4 regions of the Streptomyces sp. NPDC050617 genome follow, and region 4 is predicted to be linked to each of the others. Evidence: riboswitches for the same ligand, from Rfam matches in the RefSeq annotation. Region 4 holds a riboswitch; each other region holds the start of a gene.
The links. A riboswitch is a leader RNA that binds a small molecule or an ion and turns the genes downstream of it on or off. The one in region 4 is predicted to bind cobalamin.
Positions count from the first base shown of each region.

Region 1 (4,789 bases), on a different contig from region 4:
CACGGCGGCGGGGTCTGGTCCATCCCCGTCCCCATACCGGACAACCCCCTCGGGCACACCCTCATATACCTCCTCGACACCGACGACGGCCCCGTCCTCATCGACACCGGATGGGACGACCCCGACTCCTGGGACGCGCTCGCCACCGGGCTCGCGGAGTGCGGCACGGCCGCCTCCGAACTGCGCGGCGTGCTCATCACCCACCACCACCCCGACCACCACGGCCTCTCCGGGCGGGTCCGCGAGGAGTCGGGGGCGTGGATCGCCATGCACGCCGCCGACGCGGACGTGGTGCGGCGCACGCGCGAGGCGGAGCCCGCGCGCTGGCTCGGCTACCTCGTCGACAAGCTCGCCGCCGCGGGCGCGCCCGACGACCACCTCGCCCCGCTGACGGCCGCGCTCGCCGAAGGGCGCGCCCGCCCCCTCCCCGGGCAGCGGGCCGCGCTGCCCGACCGGGCCATCGAGCCGGGCGAACTCCTCGACCTCCCCGGCCGCCGGCTCCGCGCCGTCTGGACCCCCGGCCACACGCCCGGCCACGTCTGCCTCCACCTCGAAGAGGCCCACCCCGCCGGGCGGCCCGGCCACGGCCGGCTCTTCTCCGGCGACCACCTGCTGCCGGGCATCACGCCGCACATCGGCCTGTACGAGGACCCGGAAGCCGAGGAGGCCACCTCCATCGACCCGCTCGGCGACTACCTCGCCTCCCTCGAACGCGTCGCCGCCCTCGCCCCCGCCGAGGTGCTCCCCGCCCATCAGCACCCCTTCGCCGACGCCCCCGGCCGCGTGCGCGAACTCCTCGACCACCACCGCTCCCGCCTCGCCGGCCTGCGCGAACTGCTCGCCGCCCCCAGGACGCCCTGGCAGCTCGCCGCGGCCATGGAGTGGAACCGCCCCTGGGCCGACATCCCCTACACCTCCCGCAACATCGCCGTCTCCGAGGCGGAGGCCCACCTGCGGCGGCTCGTGAAGCTCGGCCACGCGGAGGCGGTGCCGGGGAGCGGGCCCGTCACGTACCGGGCGGTATGAGGCACGTACGCCAGGAGGCCCCGGCCCGCCCGTCAGCGGAACGGGCGGGACCCGCCCGTTAGAGTGTTCTGCACAACTTCATCCCGCCTCGCCACGGGGAAAGCCGGTGCGACTCCGGCGCTGACCCGCAACCGTGAGTGCGGCCGTAGCCCCGCGCGTACGGCCGTACGAGCCGGAGCACCCGCGATGGGGCGAACAGGCTCCCGGAGCCGGACGCGTCCGCCTGGCGGCGGCGCCCGGCGACCGGCACCGTCGAGGTATACGGAGCTGAGCCCGGTGCCACCGCGCGGTCCGACGACAGCGCGCGGGTGGGCGGCCGTGCACGGCTGTGTACCACCCACCGCTGTGCAGCACCCACCGTTGCGACCTTCACCGAGAGGCACCGACCCCATGGCCCCCTCCCCCGCCGTCCACGCGCGCCGCGGCGCCGCGGCTCTGGCCGCCGCCGCCCTGCTGAGCGCGGCCGCGGCCCCCGCCGCCTCCGCCGATTCGCCGCCCCCGGCGGCGCCGGGGCTGTACGGGACGACGAACCCGCAGTTCGACGGCGTGTTCCGGCAGTCCCTGGCCTTCCTCGCGCAGGATTCGGTGGGCGTCACGCCCGCCAAGTCGGCCGTGGACTGGCTGGCCGGGCAGCAGTGCGCGGACGGCGGCTTCGCCGGGTACCGCGCCGACACCGGCACGCCCTGCGACGCGAAGAAGGGCGAGTTCACCGACGCCACGGCCGCCGCCGTGCAGGGGCTCGCCACGGTCGGCGGGCGCGGCGCCCAGGTGAAGAAGGGGCTCGACTGGCTCAAGTCCACGCAGAACGAGGACGGCGGCTGGGGCGCGCAGCCCGGCAACCCCAGCAACGCCAACTCCACCGCGACGGCCGTCGGCGCGTACGCGGCGGCCGGCCAGGACCCGGCGAAGGCCACGGCCAAGGGCGGCAAGACCCCGTACGACGCGCTGCTCTCCTTCCAGCTCGGCTGCGACGCCAAGGAGGGCGAGCGCGGGGCCTTCGCCTATCTGCCGCAGAAGGGGCAGCTGCTCGCCAACGACCTCGCGAGCGCGGCGGCGACGCTGGCCGCGACGGGCAAGGGGTATCTGGTCGAGCACCCGAGCGGCGGGGACAAGGCCCCGAAGCCGCTCGACTGCGCGAAGGGCGACGGCGACAAGGACAAGGCCAAGGCGGAGAACGCCGCCGCCGCGGCCGACGCCGGGTCCGCGTATCTGGCGGCGAAGCTCAGCGGCAGCGGTCAGCACCTGACCTCCGCCATGGACCCCAAGTCCGACAAGCCCGACTTCGGGGCCACCGCCGACGCGGTCGCCGCGCTCGCGGCGGGCGGCCACACCGACGCCGCCGGCAAGGCCATGGGGTGGCTGCGCGACGACAAGAACGGCGCCGCCGCCTGGGCCAAGGGCGACCCCGGCAAGCTCGCGAAGCTGATCCTGGCGGCCAAGGCGTCCGGTACGGACCCGCGCACCGTCGGCGGCGACCTCGTACAGCAGCTGAACGCGACCGGCCCGAAGCCGGAGGCGGCGGCGGACGCGTCGAAGAAGGACGCGAAGGACGAGAAGAAGGACGAGGGCGGGTTCGGCCTCTGGTGGTTCGTGGGCGTCTGCCTGGTGGCGGGCATCGGCGTCGGCTTCCTGCTCAGCGGCCGCAAGAAGAACCCGAAGCTGTGACGGGCCGCCTGCGCCGGGCGTCGGGCACGGCGCTGCTCGCCGGGGCGCTCGCCGTCCTGGGCGCCGCGCCCGCGCACGCGGACGGCTACCGCTACTGGTCGTTCTGGGAGAGCTCCGGCCAGGGGTGGACGTACGCCACGCAGGGCCCCTCGGTGGCGCGGCCCGACGACGGCGACACGCTCGGCTTCCGGTTCGCCGTCAGCCAGGACTCCTCGCAGGCCGCGAAGCCGCGCCGGGCGGCGGACTTCGGCGCGATCTGCGCGGACACCCCCGCCAAGGGCGGCAGCAAGCGCGTCGCCCTCGTCGTGGACTTCGGCACCGCCGCCGACGCGCCCGACGGCGGGACGCCGCCCCAGGCCCGTACAGCCTGCGCGCGCGTCGGCAGGGACGCCAGCGCAAGCGAGGCGCTGGCGGCGGTCGCGAAGCCGCTGCGCTACAACTCGGCGGCGCTGCTGTGCGCCATCGACGGCTACCCGAAGTCGGGGTGCGGCGAGCAGGTGGCCGACGGCGGGAAGAAGACCCCGGCGCCGGCCGAGACGACCGGCGCCGCGAAGAAGGACGACGGCGGAGGCGGCCCGTCCGCCGGGCTGATCGGCGGCGCCGCCGCCGTCGTCGCCCTCGGGGCCGCCGCCTGGTGGCAGGCGCGCCGCCGCCGCGGATGAAGCGGATGAAACGGCCGGAGCGCAGGACGCGGGCGGACGAGCACGAGGTGCGGTCGCCGCGCGGCCGTGCGGCGACCGAGGCCATGGGCCGCGCCCGTGCCCCGCTGGCCTCCCGGAGCGGCGCCCTGCACCCCGGCGCCTGGTGGCTGTGGGCGCTCGGGCTCGCCACGGCCGCCTCCCGTACGACCAATCCGCTGCTGCTGTGCCTGCTGGTCGGCGTCGCGGGGTATGTGGTGGCGGCGCGGCGCACGGACGCGCCGTGGGCGCGGTCGTACGGGGCGTTCCTCAAGCTGGGGCTGCTGGTGCTGGGCATCCGGCTGGTGTTCGCCGTCGTGCTGGGGTCCCCGATCCCCGGTACGCACACGATCGTCACCCTGCCCGAGGTGCCGCTGCCCGACTGGGCGCGCGGGGTGCGGATCGGCGGCCGGGTGACGGCGGAGGGGCTGGTGTTCGCGCTGTACGACGGGCTCAAGCTCGCGACCCTCCTGATCTGCGTCGGCGCGGCGAACGCGCTGGCGAACCCGGCGCGGCTGCTGAAGTCCCTGCCGGGCGCGCTGTACGAGGCGGGCGTCGCGATCGTCGTCGCCATGACGTTCGCGCCGAACCTCGTCGCCGACGTGGCGCGACTGCGCGCCGCCCGCCGGCTGCGCGGCCGCCCCGACCGCGGCGCGAAGGCGCTGCTCCAGGTCGGGCTGCCGGTGCTGGAGGGCGCGCTGGAGCGCTCGGTGGCCCTGGCGGCGGCGATGGACGCGCGCGGCTACGGCCGTACCGCCCAGGTCCCGCCCGCCGTGCGGCACACCACCACCTGCCTGACGCTGGGCGGGCTGCTCGGCGTGTGCGCCGGTACGTACGGGCTGCTCGCCGAGGAGGGCGCCGGATACGGGCTGCCGGTGCTGCTGGCCGGGCTCGTCGCCGCGATGGGCGGCCTGTGGCTGGGCGGGCGGCGCTCGGTGCGCAGCCGCTACCGCCCCGACCGGTGGGGCGCGCGGGCCTGGCTGGTGTCGGGTTCGGGCATCGCCGTGGCGGGCCTGATGATCTGGGCCGGTTCGTACGCCGCGCAGCCGCTGCACCCCCCGGCCGTGCCGCTGACCGCGCCCGGCCTGCCGCTGTGGCCCGCGGCCTCTGTGCTGCTGGGGCTGCTGCCCGCCGTCGCCGCTCCGGCGCCGGTCCGCGGTACGCGACCGCCCGGCCGGCGCGGCGCACCGTCCGCTCCGCACCCCCCGGGCGGCGAGCCCGGCCCGTACCCGAAGGAGGCCGGACAGTGAGCGCAGCGATCCGCTTCGAGCAGGTGTCGGTCACGTACGACAACGCGACCGCGCCCGCGATCCAGGGCGTGGACCTGGCCGTGCCCGAGGGGGAGCTGGCGCTGCTGGTCGGGCCGTCCGGAGTCGGCAAATCGACCATGCTGGGCGCGGTGAGCGGCCTCGTACCGCACT
Region 1 is NZ_JBFAIS010000016.1:170,162-174,950, forward strand. Features, by position in the region: gene AB0I49_RS22225 (MBL fold metallo-hydrolase) at 1-1,026, shown strand, start outside; cobalamin riboswitch at 1,085-1,230, shown strand; gene AB0I49_RS22230 (prenyltransferase/squalene oxidase repeat-containing protein) at 1,417-2,691, shown strand; gene AB0I49_RS22235 (SCO2322 family protein) at 2,688-3,353, shown strand; gene AB0I49_RS22240 (CbiQ family ECF transporter T component) at 3,437-4,618, shown strand; gene AB0I49_RS22245 (ATP-binding cassette domain-containing protein) at 4,615-4,789, shown strand, end outside.
Region 1: linked by a shared signal. The riboswitch ahead of AB0I49_RS22230 (prenyltransferase/squalene oxidase repeat-containing protein) and the one ahead of AB0I49_RS10450 (CoA-acylating methylmalonate-semialdehyde dehydrogenase) in region 4 are both predicted to bind cobalamin.

Region 2 (4,789 bases), on a different contig from region 4:
CGACCCCGTGGTGGATCTCGTACCCCTCCACGTGCTCGCCCAGCGCCGTGCCCGCGGGCCGGGCCAGGGTCTTGGCGGCGGCGAACCGGACCCGCACCGGCAGCAGGCCCAGCCCCGGCACCGTCCCGGCCTTCGCCTCCACGTCGTCCTCGATGCGCTCGCCCAGCATCTGGAAGCCGCCGCAGATGCCCAGCACCGGCCGCCCCTCGCGGGCGCGGCGCGCGACGGCGTCGGCCAGCCCGCGCTCGCGCAGCCAGGCCAGCGCCCGTACGGTGCCGCGCGTGCCCGGCAGCACCACCAGGTCGGCGTCGGCCAGCTCCTCCGCCCGGTCCACGAACCGCACGACGACGCCGGGCTCGGCGGCCAGCGCGTCCACGTCCGTGAAGTTCGACATCAGGGGCACGGCGGCGACCGCGACGCGCAGCACGTCCGCGCCGTGCGGCGGCGCGACGACGCTCTCGCGCACCGCGCCGCGCAGCGAGACCCGCAGCCCGTCCTCCTCGTCGATGCCGAGTCCGTGCGCGTACGGCAGGACGCCCACCGTCGGCCGCCCGGTGAGGTCCCGCAGCATGTCCAGGCCCGGTTCGAGCAGCGACACGTCGCCGCGGAACTTGTTGACCAGGTACCCGGCGATGAACCGCTGGTCCGCCTCGGAGAGCAGCGCCGTCGTGCCGAAGAACGACGCGAAGACGCCGCCGCGGTCGATGTCGCCGACCACGACGACGGGCAGCCGCGCGGCCCGCGCGATGCCCATGTTGACGATGTCGGTGCGCCGCAGGTTGATCTCGGCCGGGCTGCCCGCGCCCTCGCAGATCACCGCGTCATGCGTACGCCGCAGCTCCTCCAGGCAGTCGGTGACGGTGCCGAGCAGCTGCTCCCGCCCGGTGTACCGGGCCTGCTCGCCGTCGCCGAAGTAGCCCTGCGCGCTGAGCTCGCCGACGGGCTTGCCCATCAACACGACCTGGCTGCTGCGGTCGCTGCCGGGCTTGAGGAGCACCGGGTTCATCAGCGCGCTCGGCTCCACGCGCGCCGCCGCGGCCTGCATCGCCTGCGCCCGCCCGATCTCCGCGCCCTCGCGGGTCACGAAGGAGTTCAGCGACATGTTCTGCGCCTTGAACGGCGCGACCTTGACGCCCTTGCGGACCAGCCACCGGCAGATCCCCGCCGTCACCACGCTCTTGCCCGCGTCCGAGGTCGTCCCCGCGACGAGCAGCCCCCCGCCGAGCGGGCCTGCCGGCCCGCGTCCGTCCCCACTCACCGCTGCCTCCTCGCTCCGCGCCCCCACAAACCCGCCACGATCCTGCCCACAACGCCGACCACTGCCACCCCGCCGGCCACTCCCGCACCACCACGAAGCGGAACGGCACCGCGCCCCGGCCTTCCGGTTCCGGCCCGACTGCCGCCGGGGGCGCTCGCCGCGCCTGGACGGCGGGCCACGCCCGTGGCCGCTCCGGCGGCGCCGGCCCCGTCGCCCGGGACAGCGGTCGCCGTCGGGACTCGTCCGTCGGCCGCGCTCGTGCGGCTGCTCGCGCTGCTACGACTGGTCACGCCCATGCGGCTGCTCGCGCCCGTGACGACGCTCGCTGCGTCCGTACGGTCGACCGCTTCGGTCCGTCCGGCTGCGTCCGTACGGTCGACCGCTTCGGTCCGTCCGGCCGCGCCCGTACGGACCAGCGCGTCCGCTGCCTCCGCCACGCCCGCGGCGGCGCTCGCCACGCCCGTAACGACTCCTGCCGCGCTGCCCGCTCGCCGTCCCGCGGCGGTCACGACCGCCGCCCGCCCCGCCACCGCGACGCACAGCGCCAGCAGCGAGACCCGGCGCGAGAGCCGTACCGCCCGTTCGATGTCCGCGACGGCGACCGGGCGCAGCTCCGCGCCGAGTACGGGGCGGTGTTCGACGCGGCCCTGGTAGGCGAGGGTGCCGCCGAGGCGGATGCCGAGGGCGCCGGCGAAGGCGGCTTCGACCGGGCCGGCGTTGGGGCTGGGGTGCTTGCCCGCGTCGCGGCGGGCGACGCGCCAGGCGCCGCGCGGGTCGGGGCCGGCGACGGCGGCGAGCGCGGCGGTCAGCCGAGCGCCCGGCCAGCCGGCGACGTCGTCGAGGCGGGCCGCGGCCCAGCCGAACCGGCGGTGGCGCGGCGACTTGTGCCCGACCATCGCGTCCAGGGTGTTGACCGCGCGGAAGCCGACCAGCCCCGGCACCCCGGCGACCGCGCCCCACACCAGGGCGCCGACCACCGCGTCCGAGGTGTTCTCGGCCACCGACTCCACCACGGCGCGCGCGATCTGCTGCTCGTCCAGTTCGCGGGGGTCCCGCCCGCACAGATGCGGTAGCCGCTCCCGCGCCGCCGCGAGGTCCCCGGCGGCCAGCGCGCCGCCGACCGCCCGCGCCTCACGGCCCAGCGAGGTGCCGCCGAGCACGGCCCAGACGGCGGCGGCGGTCAGCGCCGCCTCGGCCGCGCGCGGCGCGGGGGCGGTGCGTACCGTACGGGCCAGCAGCGCGGCCCCCGCGGCGGCGCCGCCCGCGCACAGCGCGGTGTGCAGCGCCCCGAAGCCGCGGTGATCGCGCCACAGGGCGCGCTCGGCGGCCGCGGCGGCGCGCCCGAAGGCGGCCACCGGGTGGCCGCGGCGGGGGTCGCCCGCGAGGAGGTCGCCGAGGAAGCCGAGGGCGGCGCCGTACGCGAAAGGGGCGTGACCGGCACGCATCCGTATGTCCTCACTCAGGGTCCGCGCCCTGGCTCGACGTGACCGGCGACCAGAGTCTCCTGGCTCCCGGATCCGCGCTTCCCCCGGCCTTCCAGCTCGTGTCGGCGAGCCGTGGCCTGTGAGTGATGGGGGAGCGCTCCCCGGTAACAGTGGCGGGACCGCGCCGGATTCGCACCGGCTTCCTCTGCTGTCGCCGTTTGGCTCCGGAAGTCCACCATGGCCCGGGAACGGCCGTCAACTCACGCTTGACCTGCGACGGGGGAGTGTGCGGAGGCACACAGTGGGGAACGCGGGGCGCACGCGCGAAGGCCCGCCGGGCGGTGTCATCCGGACACTCCCCGGCGGGCCCCAAGGCACTGCCGTCACCGCTCGGCTCAAGCGACTCAGCTCAGGCGAATCCGCTCAAGCGGCTCAGCTCAAGCGGCTCAGCTCAGGCGGTTCAAGCCACGATGAGATAGATGCCGTACGCGACGACCGCCGCGCACGCGGCGAAGCAGGCGTACGCGCCGGTGCGGGCGAGGGCGCCGGGGCCGCCGGTCGCGGCGGCCGCGCCGTCCCCCTGTTCGCGCGGCTTGCGGGACGTGCCGACGATGCCGAGCGTGAACACGCCCACCATGCCGACCGTCACCACGAGGCTGACGCCGAAGACCTGCCCGAGGGCTGCCCAGTCGATGTTCATGGCGTGGGTCCTGATTCCTTAGGTGGCTCGGACGGCTCAGGTGGTCGCCGCGGCGGCCGGGGCGCGGTCGTGGGGCTGGGCGGGCGGTACGTCCGCCGCGGTGAGCGGCCCGGCGGGCGGCGGGGCGACGCTCTGGAGCGCGGCGGTGACCACACCGGCCGGCTCGTCGGCGGTGGCGGCGGGCTCGGGCGCGTTCACATTGGTGTGGTCGACCGGCTTGCGCCGCGACGCCGCCCAGATCGCGCCGCAGGCGGCGAGGGCGAGGACGGCGACCGCGGTGATGCCCCAGTCGCCCTGGTCGGCGAGGAACGCCGCGCCGCCGGAGACGAGGGCGGCGGCCGGGAGCGTCAGGCACCAGGCGACGACCATCCGGCCCGCGGTCGACCAGCGGACGACGCCGCCCTTGCGGCCGAGGCCGGCGCCCATCACCGAGCCGGAGCAGACCTGGGTGGTGGAGAGCGCGAAGCCGAGGTGGGAGGAGGAGAGGATGACGGCCGCCGCGCCGGTCTGGGCGGCGAAGCCCTGCGGCGGCTGGATGTCGGTGATGCCCTTGCCCATGGTGCGGATGATCCGCCAGCCGCCCAGGTAGGTGCCGAGCGCGATGGCGAGGCCGGCCGAGACGATGACCCACAGCGGCGGGTCGGCGTGCGGGGCGACGACGCCGCCGGTGACCAGCGCGAGGGTGATCACGCCCATGGTCTTCTGGGCGTCGTTGGTGCCGTGGGCGAGGGAGACCAGGGCGGCGGAGGCGATCTGGCCCGCGCGGTACCCCTTGGCGGTGTCGCGCTCGTCGCGGTCGCGGGCGAGGCGGTACGTCAGCCGGGTGGCGAGCAGCGCGGCGAGGCCCGCGACGAAGGGGGCGGCCACGGCCGGGATGACGACCTTCATGATGACGGCGTCGCCGTTGACCCCGCCGGTGCCGACGGAGACCAGGGTCGCGCCGATGAGGCCGCCGAAGAGGGCGTGCGAGGAGCTGGAGGGGAGTCCGGCCAGCCAGGTGAGCAGGTTCCAGACGATCGCGCCGACGAGCCCCGCGAAGATCACTTCGGGCCTGATGCCCGCGCTCTCGTCGATGATCCCGCCGGAGATGGTCTTGGCCACCTCGACGGAGAGGAACGCGCCGACGAGGTTCAGCGCCGCGGACATCGCCACCGCGATCCGGGGGCTCAGGGCGCCGGTGGAGATGGTGGTGGCCATGGCGTTGGCCGTGTCGTGGAAGCCGTTCGTAAAGTCGAACACCAAGGCCGTGACGATCACGATCCCGATGAGAAGCGTGATGTGTTCCATTCACCCAGGCAATCAGTTTGGTGAGCAGTGACGCGGCGAACCTAAAGAGCCTTGATGAACGGAAGGTGAACTGGAACGGGCGTGGTGGTGACGCCGACCGGAGTGGCGCGGCGCCCGGAA
Region 2 is NZ_JBFAIS010000028.1:65,933-70,721, reverse strand. Features, by position in the region: gene AB0I49_RS30140 (cobyric acid synthase) at 1-1,258, opposite strand, end outside; partial or broken gene AB0I49_RS30135 (cobalamin biosynthesis protein) at 1,768-2,703, opposite strand; cobalamin riboswitch at 2,756-2,889, opposite strand; gene AB0I49_RS30130 (hypothetical protein) at 3,143-3,382, opposite strand; gene AB0I49_RS30125 (inorganic phosphate transporter) at 3,419-4,669, opposite strand.
Region 2: linked by a shared signal. The riboswitch ahead of AB0I49_RS30135 (cobalamin biosynthesis protein) and the one ahead of AB0I49_RS10450 (CoA-acylating methylmalonate-semialdehyde dehydrogenase) in region 4 are both predicted to bind cobalamin.

Region 3 (4,789 bases), on a different contig from region 4:
CCTTGACGGAGAGGGCGGTGGAGTCGGCGCCGTCGACGCGGACGGTGCCGGCGGCGGGGCGCAGGGTGCCGTAGACGCAGCGCAGGAGGGTGGTCTTGCCGCTGCCGTTGGGGCCGACCAGGCCGACCGTCTCGCCGGGCGCGGCGTCGAGGTCGACGTCGCGGACGAGCGTGGTGCCGTCGGGGGCTGCGTAGCCGAGGCCGGTGACCGTGAGGGCGGCCGGTGGCGGCTGGTTCATGCCGTGACTCCTTCCGGCCGGGCGTGGCGGCGCAGCAGCCACAGGAAGTAGGGGCCTCCGGTGAGCGCGGTGACGACGCCGACAGGGATCTCCTGTGGTGCGGCGACGGTGCGGGCCCCCAGGTCGGCCAGGAGCAGGAACACGGCGCCGCCGAGCGCGGCGACGAGCAGCAGTCTGCGGTGTCCCGCGCCGGTGATCATGCGGGCGGCGTGGGGCACCATCAGGCCGACGAAGCCGATCGCGCCGCTGAACGCGACGAGGACGCCGATGACGAGCGAGGTGAGGACGAAGACGGCGGCCCGGAAGCGGTTGGTGTCCAGGCCGAGAACCTGGGCCCCCTCCTCGCCCGCGAGCAGCAGGTCGAGCGGGCGGGCGAGCGCGACGAGCAGCACCGTGCCGAGCATCAACACGACGGCTGGTAGCGGGAGTTGGTTCCAACGGGCGGCGCCGAGACCGCCCAGCGTCCAGAACATGATGGCCCGCGCGTGCTCAGCCTGCGCCGAGAGGACAAGGACGAGACTGGTGAACGCGGCCAGGATGTACTGCACGGCGACCCCGGCGAGCACGAGTCGCCCGGCCGTCATGGTGCCGCCGCGCCGCGCGAGCGCGTACACGACGACGAGGGCGCCCATGGAGCCGATGAACGCGGCCACCGGCAGCGCGACGGTGCTCGCGGTGCCCGCTCCGACGCCGAGCACGATGACGAGGACCGCGCCGGAGGAGGCGCCCGATGAGGCGCCGAGCAGGTACGGGTCGGCGAGCGGGTTGCGGACCACGGCCTGCAGCACGGTCCCGGCGACGGCGAGCCCCGCGCCGACCACGATGGCGAGGATGACGCGCGGCATTCGCACGTCCCACACGATGGACGCGAACGCGCCGCCGCGCTCACCGGAGACCAGGATGCGCAGCACCTCCCCCGGCGGGATCCCCACGGCCCCGATGGCGAGTCCGGCGACAGCCGCCGCCCCCACCGCCAGGACCAGCGCGGCGACGAGCAACGGAAAGCACCGGGTGCGGGCGCCGCTCACTTCGCGCCGGGGTGCAGCTGCGCGGCGAGGCCGTCGACGGCGTCGGCGGCACGCACCCCGAGCACGGCCGAGGACAGCGGCAGCACCGCGAACCGCTTGTTCTTGATCGCCGGTACGTTCTTGAGCGCCGGGTCGTTCAGCAGCCGCTCCTTCTTCGCGGCGACGCTGGTGCCGCCGTAGTCGTAGATCACGACGACGTCGGGCTTGCGGGCGATGACGCGTTCCCAGGAGACGTCGGCGAAGGACTTTTCGACGTCCGCGAAGACGTTGCGGCCGCCCGCGCGGCGGATGATGTCGTTGCCGAGCCCCTGACCGCCCGCGGTGAACGCGCTGGAGTCACCGGAGTCGTACACGAACACGGAGACCGGCTCGACGCCCTTGAGGCGTGCGGCGACGGAGTCGAGGCCCTTCTGTTCCCGCGCGATGAGCTTCTTGCCGCGCTCGGGGACGTTGAAGATCCGCGATACCTGCGTGACCTCGGTCTTGAGGTCATCGACGTCGATCGGCCCCTTGGCGCAGCTCTCGATGTTCAGGCGGGTGTTGATCCCGGACTTCTGGAATCCGGCGCGATCGCGGCCCTCGCCCTTGTCGAAGGCGCTGGCGTAGCCGCCGTACACGAAGTCCGGATTCGCGCCGAGCAGGGTCTCCTTCGACGGGTACTTCTCGGCGAGCACCTTCACCGAGTCGTACGCCTTCCGGTATTCGGGGCTGATCTTGTCGTCGAGGTAGGCGGTGCCCGCCATGCGGTCCTGCAGGCCCAGGGCGAGCAGGATCTCGGTGGTGTGCTGGTTGAGCGCGACGGCTCGCTTCGGCGCCTGCGTGAACGTGGTCTTCACTCCGCAGTTGGTGACCGTGTACGGAAAGCCGGCGGACGCGCCGCCCGCCTTGTCGTCGCTCTTGTCCGCACCGGATGAACCGGACGTGCCACACGCGGCGAGCGGAAGCAGCAGCAGAGACGTCAGAAGCGTGCGCGAGGCCGCGCCTATGCGGAGCATGTACATGCCTTTCCGAGGGATCCTCGTCCCCGGTCGGTACGGAAAGGCGGCCAGACAGTATCTGGCTTCCGGCCGCGCCCACGAGGGGCCGACCGGTCACAGTGGCGGGACCGCGCCGGATTCGCACCGACTTCCTGGCCCTGGCCGCCTCGGTTGAGTGAGCACAGTGTGCCAGACGGCGGATCGGGGCCCGCAGCCGCGCCCGCCGGGCGGCCCGCACCCCGGAAGCGCTCTATGCGGGTCCGCAGACGCCACCGGATACGGCACCGAATACAGCACGAAGGTGCTGGAGTTCTGGTCGATCCGCGGGGGTCGAGTGAGGGGTGGTACGGCGCGCTGCGGGCACTCCGGACGTCCGCAGGCGGAGCCGGGCGCGTCATCGTCTCGACCTCGACGCTGCGGGCCTACGTGCTGACCGCGGGTCTACGTGCCGGCTCCGGGGCTACGTTCTGGCCTCGGGCCTACGTTCTGGCTTCGGGCCTACGTGCTGGCACCGGGCCTACGTGCCGGGCTCGGGCCTACGTGCTGGCGAACATACCGGGCTCGTACGAACCCCCCGGGTTGTGCACGATCACGTTCATCCGGGTGGCCGCGTTCATCAGGGAGACCAGGCAGACCAGTGCCCCGACCTGGTCATCGTCGTAGTGCTTGCGCACCGCGGCCCAGGTCTCGTCGCACACGCCGTGGTCGCCGAGCCGGGTGCCTTCCTCGGTGAGCGCCAGCGCGGCCTGCTCGGCCTCGGTGAACATGGTGCTGTGCCGCCAGGCGGCCACCAGGCCCAGCCGGAGCGCGGTCTCCCCGGCGGCCCCGCGGCCTCCTTGGCGTGGGCGTCGACACAGAAGCCGCAGCCGTTGAGCTGGCCGACCCGGAGCTGTACCAGTTCCCGACTACGAGCGGCCGGACAAGGGACACATCCGAGCCGGTCACTCGCGGCGACCGCACGGACAGCGCCACCCAGGCGTTCGTCGCCCACCGCAACCTGCTGTTCACCGTCGCCTACGAGATGCTCGGCTCGGCCGCCGACGCCGAGGACGTCCTCCAGGAAACCTGGCTGCGGTGGGCGGGCGTCGACCACGACACCGTGCGGGACCAACGTGCGTACCTGGTCAGGATCGCCACCCGGCAAGCGCTGAGCCAACTGCGCACGCTCAGCCGACGCAAGGAGTCCTACGTCGGCCCCTGGCTGCCCGAACCGCTGCTGACCGCGCCCGACGTGGCCGAGGACGTCGAGCTGGCCGACAGCGTCTCGATGGCGATGCTGCTGGTACTGGAGACGCTCGCCCCGACCGAGCGGGCGGTGTTCGTGCTGCGCGAGGTGTTCGGCCTCGGGTACGACGACATCGCCGAGGCCGTCGACAAGAACCCGGCCGCGGTCCGCCAGATCGCCCACCGGGCACGCACCCGCGTCGCCGCCCGCCGACCGCGCAGGGCCGCCTCCGGTACCTCCGCTGCCTCCGCTGCCGGGACCCGCCGCACCGTCGAGGCGTTCCAGCAGGCAGTCGAAACGGGCGACTTGCGGCACCTGCTCGACGTCCTCGCGCCGGACGTCGTCCTGCTGACCGACGGCGGCGGAGCCGTACGGGCCGCACTGGCGCCCGTCGTGGGAGCCGGCCAGGTGGCTCACGTACTGGGCAAGATCGCCGCCGCCATGTCCCTGCAACCGGCACAGGTCAACGGCGACCCGGCACTGATCATCCGGCGGGACGGCGAGATCGACACCGTCATGGCGATGCGCATCGACGACGGCCTCGTCACCGGGCTCTACGCCGTGCGCAATCCCGAGAAGCTCTCACGTCTGGAGCGGGAGACCGCCCTGCGCCGTTGAGAACCTGAATGCGGAGAGTGCCTCGTGGGGGGGGGCGGCCAGTGCCGGTGGCTGTCAGGGCAGGGGCGGGGCCAGAGGGTTGTCTGGGGCCGGGGCCGCCGGGCCGAGTCGGCGGGGGGGCGGGCGCGGCCGTGGAAGGCGGCCTCCCTCGTTGCCGAGGCCGCACGGCGCGGAGCCGGGGCCGGGGCGAAGGCGTACAGCACCGCCGGGAAGGGCCGCTCCAGCAGTAGGTGATGACCGGGACCTCCGGGTAGAGCAGGCTCGCGGCTCGGGTCAGGATGTCGGCGGTGGGCAGGTGGACCCCACATCACAGGTGAAGACTGTTTCGTGCTCAAGTCCCTCGCCCGTTCCATGCGCCATCTCCAAACAACAACGGGCCGAATCGCCGAACTCGGCCACGTCACGACCAGCATCGTCTACTCACTCCAGCCCACCCCCCGAACCGCACGGTCACGACGATGGCCTCCTCACCGCCAGAGCGGCAAGATCGGTCGCATCGGCCTGCATGGCGCCCTTACGGCCCATCGAGGCTGCCCCAATGCCTGTACTTGTCCACGAACCGCACCATCACGGCGGCGAGCCGGTACCTCCGGTCAACGATCGAGCCGCCCGCCATCGGCAATGCCGGGGTACCAGGTCATCACAGTCGGCTCCCTGCCACGGCCCGTACCCGCCGGGTGTGCCGTGTCGCCTGGGACGCGGG
Region 3 is NZ_JBFAIS010000001.1:168,116-172,904, reverse strand. Features, by position in the region: gene AB0I49_RS00765 (ABC transporter ATP-binding protein) at 1-238, opposite strand, end outside; gene AB0I49_RS00760 (iron ABC transporter permease) at 235-1,236, opposite strand; gene AB0I49_RS00755 (ABC transporter substrate-binding protein) at 1,263-2,261, opposite strand; cobalamin riboswitch at 2,297-2,428, opposite strand; partial or broken gene AB0I49_RS00750 (carboxymuconolactone decarboxylase family protein) at 2,780-3,219, opposite strand; gene AB0I49_RS00745 (RNA polymerase sigma-70 factor) at 3,133-4,086, shown strand; partial or broken gene AB0I49_RS00740 (Lrp/AsnC ligand binding domain-containing protein) at 4,390-4,542, shown strand.
Region 3: linked by a shared signal. The riboswitch ahead of AB0I49_RS00755 (ABC transporter substrate-binding protein) and the one ahead of AB0I49_RS10450 (CoA-acylating methylmalonate-semialdehyde dehydrogenase) in region 4 are both predicted to bind cobalamin.

Region 4 (4,789 bases):
GGCGGCCGTCCGCGTCGGTGACGGCGGCGGCGCGGGCCCGCACCGCCGGATCCCGCGTGATCGGGGAGTTGGCGCGGGACGCCAGGTCGGCCCGGTTGGCGGCGATCTCGGTGGCGATCGTGTCCGTGCCGCGCGCGAGGCCGCGGGCGAGCGTGACGATCTCCGCCGTCTTCTGCCGGGCGAAGGACAGCCAGCGCAGGATCTGCGGGTCGATGTCGCGCTCGGCCGCCGCGTCGATCGGCACGTGCAGGAGCGAGCAGGAGGCGGCCACGTCCACGCGGTCGGCGAGGCCGAGCAGGGTGGCGAGGGTGGACAGGGACTTCTCGAAGTCGTTGATCCAGATGTTGCGGCCGTTGACGACGCCCGCGACCAGGCGCTTGCCGGGCAGCCCGCCGACGGCGGCGAGGTCGTCCAGGTTGGCGGCGGCGGCCTCGGTGAGGTCGAGCGCGAGGCCGTCCACCGGGGCCTTGGCGAGGACGGGCAGCGCGTCGCCGAGCCGGTCGAAGTAGGAGGCGACGAGGAGCTTCGGCCGTTCGGCGAGGGCGCCCAGGTCGCGGTAGGCGCGGGCGGCGGCGTTCAGTTCGGCCGGGGTGCGGTCCTGGACGAGGGCGGGCTCGTCCAGCTGCACCCACTCGGCACCCGCCGCGCGCAGGTCGGCGAGGATCTCCGCGTACACGGGGAGCAGCCGGTCGAGGAGGGTGAGCGGTTCGAAGCCGGCGGCGACGCCGGGGGCGGGCTTGGCCAGCAGGAGATACGTGACGGGGCCGACGAGGACGGGGCGCGGGGTGTGGCCGAGGGCGCGGGCCTCCGTCAGCTCGGCGGCCTGCTTGGCGGAGTCGGCGGCGAAGACCGTGTCCGGACCCAGCTCCGGCACCAGGTAGTGGTAGTTGGTGTCGAACCACTTGGTCATCTCAAGGGGCGCCACGTCCTGGTTGCCGCGCGCCATGGCGAAGTAGCCGTCGAGCGGGTCGGCGTCGACGGCGGCGCGGTGCCGGGCGGGGACGGCGCCGACCATGACGCTGGTGTCCAGGACGTGGTCGTAGTACGAGAAGTCGCCGGTCGGCACCTCGTGGACGCCGGCGTCGGCCAACTGCCGCCAGTTCGCGCGGCGCAGGTCCGCGGCGGTCTCCCGGAGCGCGTCGGCGGTGACGCGGCCCTTCCAGTAGCCCTCGACGGCCTTCTTCAGTTCGCGGTTCGCGCCCTGGCGGGGATAGCCGTACACGGTGGCCCGTGCTGCCGCGGCTGCGGACTTCGCTGTCACGGAAATCTCCTTCGCGAGATGACTCCTTGAGAATCCCGGCGGCGGGACGCGGACGCGAAGGGTGACGGACCGGGCGGGCGTACGCGCGTCAGCGGCGCGGTGTCCCGCCTGATACGCACGCCGACCCGCCCACGAGGTCACCGGGATTTCCGTACGCGATCGGTCGCGTACGGGCAACGGGCAGGTCTTCGGACTCGCGGGCACATCTGCCGGGGCAGATTCCTACTGGCCGTCGCTTCCCGGACCCGTGGCCGGATCCAGTGCGTATGACGGCGGTCGTTCCCGCTCACCGCTGCGGGGCAGTCCCGGATTCCCACCGGGTTCCCTCTTGCGACGCGCCTGCCTGGCGGGCAGGGCGAACCAGCTGCAAGGGTCAGCCTAGAGGTCAGGGGGTTGTCCGGGCACCGCTGTTCACATCCCGGAAGGTGATGTGGGACACGGGGCGCGTCGGGAGCCGGCCGTCGGAGGGGGTGGACTTACTAGGACGTCCAACTATATCTTCGGGGCACAAGGTCCGCGGTGCAGGGAAGCCGGTGCGAATCCGACACGGTCCCGCCACTGTGACCGGGGAGTGCGCCGCCATCCACACGTCACTGGCGAGGTCTGCCGGGAAGACGGGCGGCGCGCGGGGATCCGGGAGTCAGGATACCGGCCGCGGGATGTTCCGTGTTGTCCACGAGGATGGAGCAGACACGCATGGCACCGGTCCGTACCCACGACCCTGGTGATCCGGCGGAGCGCACCCGACCCACCCCGCGCTCGTAGACCCTCGCGCCCCGGCGGCCCCGACGTCCGTCCGGCGGCCCGATGCTCACTGTCCCGCGGCCCGCGGCGGCGGCGCACCCACCCGTGCGCCCGCCGCCCGCCCGCCGCGCCGTCCCCGGATCTCCCCTGACGAGAGCAGGCACCCATGGTCCGCGAACTCACGCACTTCATCGGCGGCGAGCACACCGCCGGCACGTCCGGCCTCCACGGCGACGTGTACGACCCCAACACCGGTACGGTCCAGGCCCGCGTCCCCCTCGCGGGCCGCGCCGACACCGAGACGGCCATCGCCGACGCGGTCACCGCGCAGCAGGAGTGGGGCGAGTGGAACCCGCAGCGCCGCGCCCGCGTCCTGCTGCGCTTCCTCCAGCTCGTCGAGGGCGAGCGCGACTCCCTGGCCCGGCTGCTGTCGGCCGAGCACGGCAAGACCGTGGCCGACGCGCACGGCGACATCCAGCGCGGCCTGGAGGTCGTCGAGTTCGCCGCCGGCATTCCGCATCTCCTCAAGGGCGAGTTCACGGACAACGCCGGCACCGGCATCGACGTCCACTCGCTGCGCGCCCCGATCGGCGTGACCGCCGGCATCACCCCCTTCAACTTCCCCGCGATGATCCCCCTGTGGAAGGCCGCGCCCGCCCTGGCCTGCGGAAACGCGTTCATCCTCAAGCCCTCCGAGCGCGACCCGTCCGTACCGCTGCGGCTGGCCGAACTGTTCCTGGAGGCGGGCCTGCCGCCCGGCGTCCTGAACGTCGTCAACGGCGGCAAGGAAGCCGTCGACACCCTCCTGGAGGACCCGCGGGTCGGCGCGCTCGGCTTCGTCGGCTCCACCCCGGTCGCCGCGCACATCTACGCCACCGCCGCCGCCCACGGCAAGCGCGCCCAGTGCTTCGGCGGCGCCAAGAACCACATGATCGTGATGCCGGACGCCGACCTCGACCAGGCCGTCGACGCGCTCATCGGCGCCGGATACGGATCCGCGGGCGAGCGGTGCATGGCGATCTCGGTGGCCGTGCCCGTCGGCGAGGAGACGGCCGACCGGCTGGTCGCGGCCCTCAAGGAACGTGTCGGCACGCTGCGCATCGGCCGCAGCGACGACCCGGAGGCCGACTTCGGGCCGCTGGTGAGCCGCGACGCGCTCGACCGGGTCCGCCGCTATGTCGACATCGGCGTGAACGAGGGCGCCGAACTCGTCGCCGACGGCCGCGGCTTCACCCTCCCCGGCCACGAGAACGGGTTCTTCGCGGGCGCGTCCCTCTTCGACCGGGTCACCCCGCGGATGCGGATCTACCGCGAGGAGATCTTCGGCCCCGTCCTGTGCGTCGTACGCGCCGCCGACTACGAGGAAGCCCTCCGCCTGCCCAGCGAGCACCCGTACGGCAACGGCGTCTCCCTCTTCACCAGGGACGGCGACACCGCCCGCGACTTCAGCCGCCGCGTGGACACCGGCATGATCGGCGTCAACGTGCCCATCCCGGTCCCCGTCGCCTACCACACCTTCGGCGGCTGGAAGCGGTCCGGCTTCGGCGACCTCAACCAGCACGGCCCCGACGCCATCCGCTTCTACACCCGCACCAAGACCGTCACCTCGCGCTGGCCCTCGGGCGCCAAGGAAGGCGCGAGCTTCACCCTCCCCACCATGGGATGAGCGCCATGACCGCGACCCTGCTCACCGAAGACCAACAGGCCCTCGTCGAAGCCACCCTGGACTTCGCCGAAGACCACCTGGCGCCCCGCGCCGTCCAGTGGGACCAGGACAAGCACTTCCCCCTCGACGTGCTGCGCAAGGCGGCCGGACTCGGGCTCGGCGGCGTGTACGTACGCGAGGACGCGGGCGGCAGCGGCCTGACCCGGGCCGACGGCGTCCTCGTCCTCGAAGCCCTCGCCTCCGGCTGCCCGTCCATCGCGGGCTACGTCTCCATCCACAACATGGTCGCCTGGATGATCGACCGCTACGGCGACGCGGAGCAGCGCGCGCGGTGGCTGCCCCGCCTCTGCGCCATGGAGGACCTCGGCAGCTACTGCCTCACCGAACCGGGGGCCGGATCGGACGCCGCGGCCCTGCGCACCCGGGCGGTCCGCGACGGCGACGGCTATGTGCTCGACGGAGTGAAGCAGTTCATCTCCGGTGCGGGCGCCGCCCAGGTCTACATCGTCATGGCCCGCACCGACGGGGACGGTCCCCGCGGCATCTCCGCCTTCGTCGTCGAACGGGACGACCCCGGCCTCTCCTTCGGACCCGATGAGAAGAAGATGGGCTGGAACGCCCAGCCCACCCGCCAAGTCGTCCTGGACGGCGTCCGGATCCCCGCCGACCGGCTGCTGGGCCGCGCGGGCGACGGCTTCCGCATCGCCATGAGCGGCCTCGACGGCGGCCGGCTCGGCATCGCCGCCTGCTCCCTCGGCGGCGCCCGCAGCGCCCTCAACAAGAGCCTCGCCCACCTCGCCGACCGCCAGGCGTTCGGCGCCCGGCTGCTCGACGCGCAGGCCCTCCAGTTCCGCCTCGCCGACATGGCGACCGAACTCACCGCCGCCCGCGCCCTCGTCCACCAGGCGGCCCAGGCCCTGGACCGCGGCGACCCCGCGGCGCCGCAGCTGTGCGCGATGGCCAAGCGCTTCGCCACCGACACCGGCTACTCCGTCGCCGACCGCGCCCTCCAACTCCACGGCGGCTACGGCTATCTGACCGAATACGGCATCGAGAAGATCGTCCGCGATCTCCGCGTCCACCAGATCCTGGAAGGAACCAACGAGATCATGCGCGTC
Region 4 is NZ_JBFAIS010000006.1:56,279-61,067, reverse strand. Features, by position in the region: gene metE (5-methyltetrahydropteroyltriglutamate--homocysteine S-methyltransferase) at 1-1,261, opposite strand, end outside; cobalamin riboswitch at 1,423-1,641, opposite strand; cobalamin riboswitch at 1,748-1,933, shown strand; gene AB0I49_RS10450 (CoA-acylating methylmalonate-semialdehyde dehydrogenase) at 2,172-3,671, shown strand; gene AB0I49_RS10445 (acyl-CoA dehydrogenase family protein) at 3,677-4,789, shown strand, end outside.